Regions from separate parts of the Paraburkholderia sp. SEWSISQ10-3 4 genome, predicted to be linked through region 3. Evidence: riboswitches for the same ligand, from Rfam matches in the RefSeq annotation. Region 3 holds a riboswitch; each other region holds the start of a gene.
What was found. Region 3 has a riboswitch for cobalamin ahead of M0D68_RS34225 (CbtB-domain containing protein). Riboswitches for the same ligand answer to the same signal wherever they lie in the genome.
Positions count from the first base shown of each region.

Region 1: it holds a riboswitch for cobalamin, as region 3 does, so the genes downstream of both, M0D68_RS35435 (TonB-dependent receptor) here and M0D68_RS34225 (CbtB-domain containing protein) in region 3, are expected to answer to the same signal.
Region 2: it holds a riboswitch for cobalamin, as region 3 does, so the genes downstream of both, cobG (precorrin-3B synthase) here and M0D68_RS34225 (CbtB-domain containing protein) in region 3, are expected to answer to the same signal.
Region 4: it holds a riboswitch for cobalamin, as region 3 does, so the genes downstream of both, cobW (cobalamin biosynthesis protein CobW) here and M0D68_RS34225 (CbtB-domain containing protein) in region 3, are expected to answer to the same signal.

Region 1 is NZ_JALPRI010000036.1:32,520-35,947, reverse strand. It holds gene M0D68_RS35445 (cell division protein ZapA) at 1-268, opposite strand, end outside; gene M0D68_RS35440 (hypothetical protein) at 265-621, opposite strand; cobalamin riboswitch at 829-1,086, shown strand; gene M0D68_RS35435 (TonB-dependent receptor) at 1,177-3,072, shown strand; gene M0D68_RS35430 (iron ABC transporter permease) at 3,100-3,428, shown strand, end outside.
Region 2 is NZ_JALPRI010000023.1:98,976-102,403, reverse strand. It holds gene M0D68_RS30395 (precorrin-8X methylmutase) at 1-159, opposite strand, end outside; gene cobG (precorrin-3B synthase) at 152-1,621, opposite strand; cobalamin riboswitch at 1,714-1,893, opposite strand; gene cbiE (precorrin-6y C5,15-methyltransferase (decarboxylating) subunit CbiE) at 1,978-3,261, shown strand; gene M0D68_RS30380 (cobalt-precorrin-5B (C(1))-methyltransferase) at 3,261-3,428, shown strand, end outside.
Region 3 is NZ_JALPRI010000032.1:27,315-30,742, forward strand. It holds gene M0D68_RS34215 (ABC transporter substrate-binding protein) at 1-459, opposite strand, end outside; gene M0D68_RS34220 (CbtA family protein) at 839-1,585, opposite strand; gene M0D68_RS34225 (CbtB-domain containing protein) at 1,597-1,818, opposite strand; cobalamin riboswitch at 1,861-2,000, opposite strand; gene M0D68_RS34230 (histidine phosphatase family protein) at 2,055-2,654, shown strand; gene M0D68_RS34235 (hypothetical protein) at 2,692-3,132, opposite strand; gene M0D68_RS34240 (alpha/beta hydrolase) at 3,178-3,428, opposite strand, start outside.
Region 4 is NZ_JALPRI010000011.1:201,540-204,967, forward strand. It holds cobalamin riboswitch at 79-307, opposite strand; cobalamin riboswitch at 387-660, shown strand; gene cobW (cobalamin biosynthesis protein CobW) at 844-1,944, shown strand; gene cobN (cobaltochelatase subunit CobN) at 1,951-3,428, shown strand, end outside.

The sequences.
Region 1 (3,428 bases), on a different contig from region 3:
TTTGGTGCATTGTACGCCGGATTTCTTCAGCGGGAAATGCTTCTCCGTGCCGCACGCTGCTTTGCAGCTTAAGCAGTTCTGATGCCAGCGACAGCGCGGCCATGACGGCAATGCGATCCGTGCCGCGCACGTTGCTGCTATTGCGGATCTTCGACATCTCGGCGTCGACGCGAGCAACCGCTTCAAGCAACGCGCCTTCAGTTTCCGGCGAGCAGGCGAGACGATAGGGCACGCCGAGAATCGATACTTCGATCTGCTTGGTGGTCATGCATTTTCTCCATGGCGGGTGACGTCGCTCTCCGCTTCTTCCTCATGCGGCGCGGCCTCGAGCAGATCGAGCTGATTATCAGGCTCGCTGTGCGCGCGGGCCCGCGGCAGTTTTTCGAGGATCGCATTGAGGCGCACCTGTGCGTCGTCGATCTTTGCCGACAGCGCGTCGCGTTCCGCCTGCAGCGCATCGCGCTCCTCGCGCATCAGCGCGAGTTCCGTGCGCGTGGCCTCGGCTTCGGCACGCGTTTGGGCGAGCTGATCTTCGAGCGCGAGCCGCGCTTCATTGTGGCGTTGGCTGATCGTGATCAGCTTGCCGATATTCTGTGAAAGTGTTTCGAGTTCGGTGAGCATCTGCTGCGTCCTCTAAAGACATCGCATTTTAGCGCGGAATGTCGCAGGTTCCGACAATTGTCTCGTTTCGAGACGTAACAACATCGCTTTGTGCCGGCTTTTATCGACCATATGATGAAAAACAACTCATGCATCGGACAATAACCTGCACTTAACAGAACAGTTTGCGCACGGATTAACCATTCTTGACGGACCCGAGGGCCGCTCCTAAACTGGCCGCACTTTGGTGCCCGCGCGCGCTTTTCCACAGTGTGCGCAGTTAAACGGGAAGCAGGGCGCGCGCTTCGCCTGAACGCGCCAACCTGCGCTGCCCCCGCAACGGTAAGCGACCGCATTCGTCATGCAGGTCGATCCTGATCGCGTGTTTGATGCTTAACACGCGAGTGTGCCACTGCGCGTCACGCGTGGGAAGGCGGGATCGATGTGTCGCCAGCCCGGATACCGGCCAGAGGGAGAGGCTCGTTCCCGCGCAAACGTAAAACAACGCGGGCGCCTCGTTACGCATCGGCCCGCGGGGAAGCGGGCCGCGCACGCTATCCACAGGAATGTCATCCCATGCTGTCCCCTATCGCTCGCGCGGCGTTGCTCGCCTTTGCGAGCCTGCCGCTCGTCGTGCATGCGCAAGCTGCTTCTTCTCCGTCGCCGTCTTCATCTTCTTCTGCCGATACGGGGGCGAGCGGTTCGTCAGCCGCGGTGTTGTCGCCCGTTGTCGTGACCGCGGAGCGCGGGCCGCAACCGCTCGCCGATGCGATCCCGCAGACCACGCTGTTCGACCAGCAGGACATCGCCGATACGACCGCGACCGATTTGCCCGGCCTGCTGCAACTCGCGCCCGGCGCGCAAATCTCGCGCACCGGTGGTCCGGGTTCCACGACGAGCCTGTTTCTGCGCGGCGCGTCGTCGACGCAATCGCTTTTGCTGATCGACGGCGTGCGGGTCGACTCCGTGAGCCTGGGCGCGCCGCAACTCGCGCAGATTCCGCTCGACCAGATCGATCACGTCGAAGTGGTGAATGGCAACGTGTCCGCGCTTTACGGCTCCGGCGCAATTGGCGGCGTGGTGCAGGTGTTCACCAAAGACGGCGGCGACCATCCGCCGCGTTTCAATTTTTCGGTGGGCTATGGCAGCTATCACACGCAGACGCAGCAGGCCGGCGTGAACGGCTCGCTGGATAAAGACGGCAACACCACCTTCAGCATTTCGCTCGCGCGTTCGAAAGACGACGGCTTCTCGTCGCTCAATCCGTCGCAGGCGCCCAACGCGAATCCGAACGCGAACGGCTATCTGAACGAAAGCATCTCGGCTTCGCTGCGTCACAAGTTCAGCGACAAGTGGGACGCGGGAGTCACCTATTTCCAATCGAACGGCAATAACAGCTATGACAACGCGTACGGTGTGCCGACCGATCTGAACAACCTCTACAGCAAAGTGCGCCAGATGTCGGTGTTCGCGAACGGCAAACTGACCGACCGGTGGACCACGCACTTCATCGTTTCCGAAGGCGACGACCGCAGCGTGGCGAATACCAACGGCATCTACAACGGCCGCTTCGATACCGACAATCGCCAGTACACGTGGCAGAACGATTTTGCGCTCGCCGCGCAGCAGAAACTGCAGGTCGGCTATGAGCATCTGGATCAGAGCCTCGACTCGGATACATTCACTGCGCCCGACCGGCATGTGGATTCGGGCTTTGTCGGCTACACGGGGCGCTTTGGGCGCAATCAGATTCAGGCCAACGTGCGGCGCGATCAGTATTCCGATTTCGGCGGGGCGAACAGTTACTATCTCGGCTACGGTTTCGATATCACCGAGCATTGGAAGGCGACTGCAAGCTATTCGGATTCATTCCGCGCGCCGAGCTTCGACGATCTGTACTATCCGCTCAGCGGCAATCCGTCGATCCAGCCCGAGCGCAGCCATTCGATCGAAGCAGCGTTGCAGTACGCATCGAACGCGCTTGGCGTGATGCGTCTGAGCGCGTTCCAGACGCGTTATTCGAATCTGATCGACTACGAGCAGGTTACGCCCGGCATCTTTTTGGCCGAGAACGTCGGCCGTGCGAAGGTGCAGGGGCTTGAAGGATCGTGGAGCGGCCATATGGGCAAGACCGACGTGCGCGCGTCGCTAACGCTGCAGAATCCTGTCGACCTCGATAGCGATACCGATCTCGTGCGGCGTGCAAGGCGCTTCGCGTCGCTGGCGGTGAATCGCAGCATTGCAGGGTGGCGTGTCGGCGGCGAGTGGATCGTCAGCGGCGCGCGTGAAGATAGCAGCGGCACGCTGGGCGGCTACGGCGTGGTGAATCTGTCGGCGCGCTACAACATCACGAAGGCATGGTACGTCGCCGCGCAGATCCAGAACCTGTTGAACAAGGACTATGAAACGGCCTACTCGTATAACTCGCTGCGGCGCGGTGCGTATGTCACGGTCGGTTGGCAGCAGCAATGACGAACGTACTTGCACGAGAACGCGCCGATGAACCGTAGCTCGAGCCCGATGCCCACGACCACGTTGCGCGTGATGAGCGCAAAGCGCGCGGCCGCGATCTGGCTCGTGCTCGCGGCAATCGCGCTGGTTGTGCTGATGGCGTCGCTCGCACTGGGCAGTGTGTCGCTCGCGCCGGCGCGCGTGTTGGCGGCGTTGCTGCCGTCGCACGCGTCGCATGTGGCGTCCGGCGATCTTGCCGGCGAGATCGTGCGCACGCTGCGTTTGCCGCGCGCGCTGGCCGGCTTCGCGTGCGGTGCGTTGCTTGCGCTGGCGGGGGCGTTGCTGCAAGTGCTGTTGCGTAATCCGTTGGCCGAGCC
Region 2 (3,428 bases), on a different contig from region 3:
CTGAAGATCTTCAACGACGTCGATCATGCCGCAGGCGTGGATCACGCGCACCGCGAGTTTCTCGAGGTCGGCAGGGATACGCGATAAGTCGGCCTCCGCACGTATCGTCGCGAAGGATTGGCGATAGATCTCCTGACCGTCGCGAATGTAATCAAGCATCTGAGGGGCTCCGGGCCGGGTGTGCCAATGGGTCGAGCATATCGGCGGCCTGTTCGATCGTGAGTTGGTGCGCGACGCACGAGCCGAAACCCGGCTGGCCGTCGCGGCGATAAAGGTCGTAGGTGCCGGGCGCCGCGGCCAGCAGCGTGTACGGCGCGCAATGTGCGGCGGCGCATGAGCGCGGACAGCCGCTCAGATGGACGTCGACGCCGTCGGGCAGGCGATCCGCTAGAAGTAACGCGTCGGCTTTGGTGTTAGCGAGGCTTTTCGCGCAGCCTGTGGAACCGGCGCAGGCGATTAAGTGCGTAATGGGTTGTGCGGGATCGCAGGCGAGCCCCAGCGCATTCATTTCAGCGAGCACGGCGGGCGCGGCATCGGCAGCGATATCGGGCAGTAATACGCTTTGCCAGGGCGTCATGCGCAGCGTGCCGTTGCCTTGCTGTTGCGAGAGCGTGGCGAGGCCGCGCAAGGTCGTGGCGTCGAGGCGTCCGAGCGGCGGTTGGCCGCCTACGTGCAGCATTCCCACAACTCGCTGTGCGTGCGCGCCGAGTCGCAAAGTGGCATCGGCAGGTGTGGGGCGTTGCCAGTTTGCAAGCGATGTGTCGCGTGACAGCGGGAAATCGACGTACGTTTGAGCGTGCTGCAATACGGCGTCGATGGAATGCGCGGCGAGCAGGTGACGCATGCGCGTGTCATCTGGAGCGGCCAGATCGAGGAACGTGTGCAGCAGCGCGCAGACGAGGTCTGTGACTTGCGAAGGCAGCACGGCGGCGAGAGCGCCGGCGTAGTTCGGACGAGAATGGTCAACGGCGCTATGCGCGATGTGTTGGAAGGCATCGGAGTTCGCCGCAGCTGACGGGCAACCCGCCAATCCGAACACAAATCGCACACCGTCTTCGGCCTGCATGGCTGCTAGCCAGACATCGTGCGGATGATCCAACCTGGCAAGGCGCTCACCACCATCGAGCAGTAGCGCGAATTTCGGCGATAGCGCCGCGAAACGCGGTTCGGATTGCAGCAAGGTGAGCAGTTCGACGCAAAGCGGCCTTGTATCGAACAGCGCAAACGGATCGCGTCCGGCAGTCGGGCTCACCATCAGATTGCGCACATCGTCCGCCGAGGTCGCTACCAGCACGCCGGAAGCATCCACCGCACCGCCCGTCGGAATCGGCCCAAGCCCCGCATCGACCAGCGCCGCGATCAACGCCGCCTCATGCCCGCTTCGCACACCACGCACCTGCAGATTCGCGCGATTGGTCAGCTCGACCACACCCGCCGCATGCCGCTCACTGACATCAGCAATCACCGCCGCCTGCGCCGCGCTCAACTCGCCTCCGGGCAATTTAATCCGGCAAATCCCCCCATCACGCGCCGCGACGATGCGCAGCAGCCCCGGACACGCCGAGGGCCGCAGCACGAGAGCCGCGTCGGGCAAAGCAGTGGAGGGCGAAGCTTGATTCAAGACGGACACCGGGTTGAGCGTCGCGCGACGGCCCGAGCAAGCCGCAAAGCGGCCCTTGCTACGGCATCGGTACACCCCGCCCGATGTAGGCTGGCACGAACAGTCTGGCCGGCAGGTCTCCTGGCTGGCAGGTCATGGTCCGCCGCGGCCTTCCCGGTCGAACCAGTGGCGCGGAGCGCAGGCGGACTCGCTGCATACAGTTGCGGGGGCAGCCACAGCGACACTGTGTTCCCTCTTCGGCCCCGAAGGGCACCGGCGGCTGTATTATGCCTTTTTTCGAACAGTACAACGAGGCTGGACGCTTTGATCGGCGTGGCACAGCGGATTATTTGAAGATACAGAAAGAGGATGGATGCATGCCGGCGTGGCTGACCGTGGTGGGCATAGGCGATGACGGCTTCGCCGGCTTGGGGAGGCCCGCGCGGCGCGCTTTGCTGGAAGCGTCGGTGGTTTATGGCGGTGAACGTCATCTGGCGATGCTGCCCGCGCGCCTCGCCGCGCGCCGTGCGGCATGGCCGAAGCCGTTCGATCTCGCGCCTTTGCTGGCGGAGCGGACAGGGCCCGTGTGTGTGCTGGCGAGTGGCGACCCGATGCTGTTCGGCGTCGGCGCAACGCTCGCGCGGCACTTGCCGGCAGGGGAGTTGCGGGTGCTGCCCGCGCCCTCGTCGTTGTCGCTGGCGGCCGCGCGGCTTGGCTGGCCGTTGCAGGATGTCGCCACGGTTTCGCTGGTGGGAAGGCCGTTGCCGACGCTGAATGCTCATTTGCACGACGGCGCGCGCGTCTTCGTGCTGAGTGCCGACGGGCGTACGCCTGCCGCGCTGGCCGAACTGTTGAATGCACGCGGTTTCGGCGCGACGCGGATGACCGTGCTGGAACATCTGGGCGGTGATCTGGAGCGGTGCATAGATGGCCGCGCGCACCAGTGGCCCGCAGGGGAAGTGGCGGCGCTGAACCTGATCGCGCTTGAATGCCGCGCAACGGAAGGCGCGCCGCGTTTGCCGCTGACCGTCGGCTTGCCTGACGACGCCTTTCGCCACGACGGTCAGTTGACCAAGCGCGACGTCCGCGCGATTACGCTGGCGCGCCTCGCGCCGACGCCCGGCGAATTGCTATGGGATGTGGGCGCGGGCAGCGGCTCGATTGGCATCGAATGGATGCGCGCACACCCGACCTGCCGCGCGATCGCGATCGAAGGGCACGCGGAGCGGCAGCGCTTCATCGAACACAATCGCGATGCGTTGGGCGTGCCGGGTTTGCAACTGGTGGCCGGCCGCGCGCCTGATGCGTTGGAAGGTTTGGCTGTGCCGGATGCCGTGTTCATCGGCGGTGGCGTGACGGTGCCGGGTGTGCTTGACGCCTGCTGGGCGCGTCTGCGCGACGGCGGACGTCTGGTGGCCAATGCCGTGACCTTGCAAGGCGAGGCAGCGCTGGCGGCGTGGCGTGAGCAACACGGCGGCACGTTGACTCGCATCGCGCTGGCTGACGCGCAGCCGCTCGGCGGCTTCGATACGTGGCGCCAGGCGTTGCCGATTACGCTGCTGGAGGTTACGAAGCTGGCCAGCAGCGCGGACGGCACCTCAAGCACGAGCGCCGCATCCAGCACGTCCACCAGTTCAGCCGACTCACCATTCCATCCGTAATGCGCGAAGAAACGCCCGAACAACCCGCGCCGCTGCGTAGCGGCTACACGACCGGCAGTTGCGCCACCGCGACGTCGCTCGCGGCCGCGCGTCTGTTGCTCGCGGGTATCGTCAGCGAGGTCGCGGAGATCGTGTTGCCGAAGGGCCGGCTCGTGCCGATGCCACTG
Region 3 (3,428 bases):
CCAGATGTAGTCGCCGCCTTTGGTGAAGTCAGGATGCGAGTTGGTGAAGCCGAGTTGCACGAGGCCGGCATGCTGATAAATCGGCGACGCTGCCATCGAAGCGGGACTCGAGAAGTCGCCGAGTTCGATAAGGATGCGCGGGTCGTTGACGAATTTCTGCGCGATCGTGATGGACTGGCGTGGATCGCTCTGGCTGTCTTCGAAGACGTAGTTCAGCGGACGGCCGTTGATGCCGTTGTGGCTGTTGATCTCATCCAATGCAAGATCGAAACCAGCTTTCCATTGCGCGCCGTACTGAGCGTTCTGGCCGGTCAGCGGGCCGCTGACGCCTATCAGGATCGGATCGCCCGAAGGTGGCGCGGCGATGGCCGTTGTCGTCGTTAGTGCCGATGCGGCCAGCAGCAGAAGTGCCGCGAAGTGAGTGGCCCATGATGGGCGCAAGCTTGATGTGTTCGACATGGCTCCAGGCTCGGTTTGCTTGAGATTGGAGTGAGTGTCGGATTTGCCCCGGCTTCGGGCAACCAAGCGATTTGCATAACGTTATGCGGCCATGGCACTTGTCCACAGAAAATGTTCATAGGGTTGTTGATAACAACGGGGCATCGTACCTAAGTGCTTGACGCAGATCGGTTTGTTGCTTGCGGTGCGGGGGGACGCAGCGATGATCGCCGACACGGTTGGCGCGGAGCGGCGCATTGCAGAGGGGTGGCTTATCCACAGAAAACGTTCACAAGCCTGTGGATAACATTCCGGCAAACGCGCCAAGTACTTGATGTATTTGGCTTCTCTCGCGCTGCACGTCGGCGTGACCGCGGCTCGCACGGTCACGCCGTTCACATCAAAGGTAAGCAGACTTCGCGGCGCTGCGGCTCGCGGGAGCCAGCAATTTGCTTCGCTCAACGAGCGCGCCGAACAGCAGCCCAAGGGTTGTCCACATAATCACCTGCATGCCGATGGCCGCGACGCGGAATTTCCACAACAGCACCGCCGGGAAAGCCGCCGGCACTTCGTTGATCGTCGGCATCGACAGTTGCACGGCCGCAATGATCGCAACGAACACGACGCCCGCCACGATCGAACCATTCCATGCGCCCAACTTCAGTGCCGCGCGGCGTCGAACCTTCAGCGAAAACACCATTGCAGCCAGCGAGATCGCAATCATCAGGAAGAACAAGCCGGTCCGCATCCCGATCGTCTCGGGGTCGCCCACCGAGGGTGGATTCGCCGGGTACTTGATGTTCGGGACAATCACCAGCGTGATAAACGCGCCAAGCGCGAGCCATGCGGACAACGCGCGCGCACTCAGCGTACCGACGCGGCCATACGCATACGCGAACACCAGCGAGAACAGCCCACCGAACGCGGCGCCGTACGTCACCACGCCCGTCAACAGTCCGAGGCCCGCCTGGGTGCCGCGGCTCACCAGTTCGGGTTCGGGCGCTTCGCCTTTGGCGGCGTCAGCCTTTTCCTCGAAGGAAATCGCCTGATCGACCTGCGGTTCGCCCACCAATCTCGCGAAGCCGAACGTGAGCAATCCCGCGGCGATGCCTGCAAGCATCCCGCGTACCAACAATTTACCGACCATGTTCGACTCCGTTAGTGGCAGGGAAAGCCGAGCAGATGGCGGCCGTCGTGCACGAATTCGTGCACATACATGCCAGGCACCAGCGACGTGGCGCCCTGCTCCGCACCAACGAAATACAGCGCGAGCAACAGCAGCAAGCCGCCGAACACGACCCAAGGCAGCAGTTCACGCAGCGGAATCGGCGTAGGTTGGGCGACGGGCTGTGTCGTGGAATCGAAAACAGCGTTGGACATAATGGACATCTCCTGGGGGTAACGCGCCCCGATAGTCGATTGAAGAGGGATGCTGCGAAGCTCAGGTCTGGCTTTCGGCTCATGAATGCCGATTACAGTGGCGCGACCGCGCCGGGCTCTCACCGGCTTCCGTGCTTCGCAGTGACGCTATTCTACGCGCTAAACTTTGCCTCTCGGCAATGCAAAGCATGTACGCGGCGTCCCGCTTTAGTCCGGGCTTTATGGAAATCAACCGAATGGACATACGGCTGTTACTGATCAGCCACGCATCGACCGCAGCGATGCGCGCGGGCCGCTTCCCTGCCGACGACCCGCTCGACGCACGCGGCCTCGCCGAAGCCGCCGCCGCACGAGCGCGTCTGTCGATTCCGGATGACGCGGCGGTTTTCGTCAGTCCTGCCGTTTGTGCGCGCGATACGGCGTCGGCCTTGGGGCTCGGCGCCGCGGCATCGGTCGACGAGCGGCTGGCAGATATGGACTACGGCCGGTGGCACGGCCGCCGCCTTGCCGATCTCGCGGTCGAAGCACCACACGACCTCGCCGCATGGACACACGATCCCGACGCGGCCGCGCACGGCGGCGAGTCGTTCAGTCAACTCGTGAAGCGGGTGGGACAGTGGCTCGATGCGCTAAACGGTGCGTTGAGCGAGGACGTCATACAAGGCAACACACAGACCGTGGTCGCCGTCACGCACGCGCCTGTGATCCGGGCCGCGATCGTTCATGCACTCGGCGCGCCGCCGGGCGTGTTTCCGCACATCGAAATCGCGCCGCTCTCGATGGTCGAGTTGCGACGCTCGCGACGCGGCTGGACATGGTGGCCAGCATCACAATAACGGCTACGCTCGGATAGTCCGAAACGCACGTGCCCGCTCACTTGCCCGATACAACCAGCCTCAACTTGCTCGAATCAGCCCGCGTCAACGTGATATCGGTCCGTTTGGCGCGCGTGCCAAGATAAAAATGCTGACGTCCCGGTGAATTCTGATCATGCGTCGCGTCCGGCAGGCACGAGGCGATGTCCGCCGCGACACCCTGCAGCGCGTCCGCGCTCGAACCGGCGTCGTGATGCGGCGTCCACGTGCATTGATAACTCCCGCGGCTCGCCGAACACTGGGCGTCATCGCCGTAGGGTTGCGCGACGCCCTTGCCGTCATCCGGTGTCAGCGAAGCCAGGCCGTCCGGCGCCGCCGCGACGATCCGTTTGAGCGATGCACACGGGCTAGGCGCATCGTCAGCATTCGCGCTGCACGGCAGCAAGGCGCCAAGTGATACAGCGGCGATCGCGGCCGCGAGAATTCGGGTCTTGTTCATGTCGGCACAGTCCTTTGAAAGCTGGCCTTATCGCAGTAGCACGGTTCATGCCTTGCCGAACAACGCCACCAGCCCCTGCGCCGATGCAAAAATCCCGTTCGCGTCGTGCCCGACGCCGTCGATCACAAACGTACGATGCTTCGCCGCCGCTTCCGGATGCCTCAACGCCATATAGCGCGCGTAAGCCAATCCGCGCCCCAGCCGATGCTCGCCCTGCGTCTGCGCAGCGCATGAACGGTCGAGTGCCGGATGCTGCGGATCGCAATCCGCGCCGCCGAGCAGCACGGTGACGTCAC
Region 4 (3,428 bases), on a different contig from region 3:
CGCCAACGGCCGCGCCACGTCGTGCTTCAGCGCCTTCACATCCGTCCCTCGCGGATTCCGGCGGCCGGCAGCGTGACGTTCGCTGCCTCCGCGTCTGGCCGGTATCCGGGCTGACGGCCTCATGCGTTTTGCCTTCCCGTCCGGATTCGTCGGACAGTGGCATCAAAAACGCATGCGCGATGCGAAAGCACCGCAGGTCGCTTACCGTTGCGGGGACAGCACAGGTTGAGCGCAGCGAGCGCGGCCTGTTTCCCGTTTAACTGCACATGCGATCGCATATGCGGGCACCAAACGCGCGCATACGATAGCACACGGCAGGCCGCGCCGGCACTGTGGAAAGGCCTTGCCGAAGCCCGCGTTTCCTTGACGGCAGGGGGCGCTCGGCCTAAACTCGCACGCACTTTGGTGCTCGTGTGCGCGCTCGTGCGCATGCAGTTAAACGGGAAACAGGGTGCCCACCTGCAATGGACCGGGTCAACCTGTGCTGCCCCCGCAACGGTAAGCGAAAAGCGGTGCGTTCTTGAGCGCCGCGGAGCCGGCTTCGATGTCCACGCGCAAGGCCGCGTCGGCATATAACCACTGGGCGAGAAACCACTCGTCCGGGAAGGGGAAGCGGCGCTTTCGCCAGCCCGGATACCGGCCAGACTACGAAGAACGACCATCGCGGGGATGCGGTGGCGCGTTCATGACCTCATTCTCGTTTCCAGTTTTTGGTTGCCTCGGCAACGCCGTTGTTCGTCCCCGTGTTTTGTTAATGTCGTGGTTTGGGGTATGTGCCCCGTTTGCCCGGCCTATACACGATGCCTCGGCGTGCACGAGCAACTCCTACGGATGGACCTCACGATGCAAACTCAAATGCGCAAGATCCCCGTCACCATCGTCACGGGCTTTCTCGGCAGCGGCAAGACCACGCTGCTGCGGCACATTCTTCAGCATGCGGGCGGCAAGCGCATCGCGGTGATCGTCAACGAGTTCGGCGAGCTCGGCATCGACGGGGAAATCCTCAAGGGTTGCGGTATCGGCTGCGATGAGAACGGCGTCGAGACCGAAGGGCAACTGTATGAACTCGCGAACGGCTGCCTGTGCTGCACCGTGCAAGAGGAGTTTTTCCCGGTGATGGAAAAGCTGGTGGAGCGCCGCGAGCAGATCGATCACGTGCTGATCGAAACGTCAGGTCTCGCGTTGCCGAAACCGCTGGTGCAGGCGTTCAACTGGCCGCAGATCAAGAATAGCTTTACCGTCGACGCGGTCGTCACCGTGGTAGACGGCCCGGCCGCGTCGAGCGGCCAGTTCGCCGACAACCCGGTCGCCGTGGATGCGCAACGCAAGGCCGATGCGAATCTCGATCACGAATCGCCGCTGCACGAACTGTTCGAAGATCAATTGTCGGCGGCCGATCTGGTGATTCTGAACAAAACCGATCTGCTCGACGAAGCGCGTCAAGCTGCTGTCGAAGCCGTTATTCGCGAAGAAATTCCGCCGCAAGTGAAGATCGTGCGCGCGCAGATGGGGCAACTCGACCTGCATACGTTGCTGGGTCTCGAAGCGGCCTCGGAAGAAACAATCCATCTACGCCACGACCATCACGGTTCGGCCGAAGACGCCGATCATCATCACGACGAGTTCGATTCGGTGGTGGTGCACGCGAATGTTTCGTCGCGCGAAGCTGTGATCGCCGCGTTGCAAGGGCTCGTCGAAACCAACACGATTTACCGCGTCAAAGGTTTCGCGGCGCTGCCGGGTGCGGCGATGCGTCTGGTGATACAGGGCGTGGGCCGTCGATTCGATAGTTACTTCGACCGGCGCTGGCAAGCGGGTGAAACGGGCGCCGAGCAACAAAGCCGCTTTGTGCTGATCGGCGAAGACCTCGACCAGGCCGCGTTGCAACAGGCATTCGACGCCGCCTTGGGCGCGGTGGCGAACGCTCAGCCGCAACAGGCGTAACCGGTCATGCATCTGCTGCGCACCACGCCGGGCGGTTTTGTCGACGATACACAGGGCGTGATCCGGATCGATCAGCAGCCCGCCGATATCGTGGTGCTCAGTTCCGCGGATACCACGCTGTCATTGCTCGCGAGCGTGTTTCCGCGTCTGGGCGAGGGTTTTCCGAGCGTGCGGCTTGCGAACGTCACGTATTTGCGGCAACCGGCTTCGGTCGATTTCTATGTCGAAGACGTGTTGCAGCATGCGCGTGTCGTGGTGGTCGATCATCTCGGCGGCGAGGCGTACTGGCCGTACGGCATTGAACAGGTGGTCGCCCTCGCCGAGCGCAAGCAGCAGACGCTCGCGATGTTCTCCGGCGATCTGCAGGAAGACCCGAACCTGCTCGCGCGCAGCACCGCCGACGCCGAACTGTGCCATCAGCTATGGCGCTATCTGCGTGAAGGCGGACCGCAGAATGCCGAGGCGTTCCTGCGTTTTATCGCGTACCGCTCGCTTGGCTGGGGGCGCGAGCCTGCGCTGCCGCGCGCCTTGCCTGCCGCGACGCTCTACCATCCCGAACGCGACACACCGACCATTGCCGACTGGCAGGCGCGCTGGCGTGATGACGCGCCGGTCGCTGCGATTCTGTTCTACAAGGCGCATTTGCAGGCGGCCAACACAGCGGTGTTCGACGCCCTGATCGATGCACTCGAAGCACAAGGTCTGAATCCGTTGCCGATCGCAATTACTTCGCTTAAAGATGTGATGAGCCGCGACGTCGTACAGCAGTTGTGCGCGCAACATGATGTTGCGCTGGTGCTGAATACAACCGCATTCGCCGCGTCTGCTATCGACGACCCCGAGCCGCTCGCGCTCGCCGGTGACGCGCCGGTGCTCCAGGTGATCCTTAGCGGCGGTAATCGTGAAGATTGGGTCAAGGACAATCAGGGGCTCAACTCGCGCGATATCGCCATGCATATTGCGCTGCCGGAAGTGGACGGCCGCATCATCACGCGGGCGATCAGTTTCAAGGGGCTCGCCTATCGTTGCCCGCATACCGAAGTCGATGTGGTCCGCTACCAGCCGGACCTCGAACGCGTCGGCTTTCTGGCCGAACTAAGCCGCCGCTGGTGCCGCCTGCGCACGCTCGACAACGCGGACAAGAAACTCGCGCTGATCCTCGCCAACTATCCGATGAGCGAAGGGCGCATCGGCAATGGCGTGGGGCTCGATACGCCGGCCTCGGTGGTCGGCCTTCTTTCGATGTTGCGCGATGAGGGATATCGCGTGGCCGAACTGCCCGCCGACGGCGACGCGTTGTTGAAGAAGCTGACCGAAGGCGTGACCAACGATCCGGTCGTGCGCGACTTGCGACCCGCGTTACAAAGCCTGGCGCTCGACGATTACCTTGTGTACTTCAACGCGTTGCCGGCGGAAGCCCGCAACGCACTGAACGCGCGTTGGGGCTTTCCCGAGCAGGATCCGACGCTGCGGCGCGGCCGTTT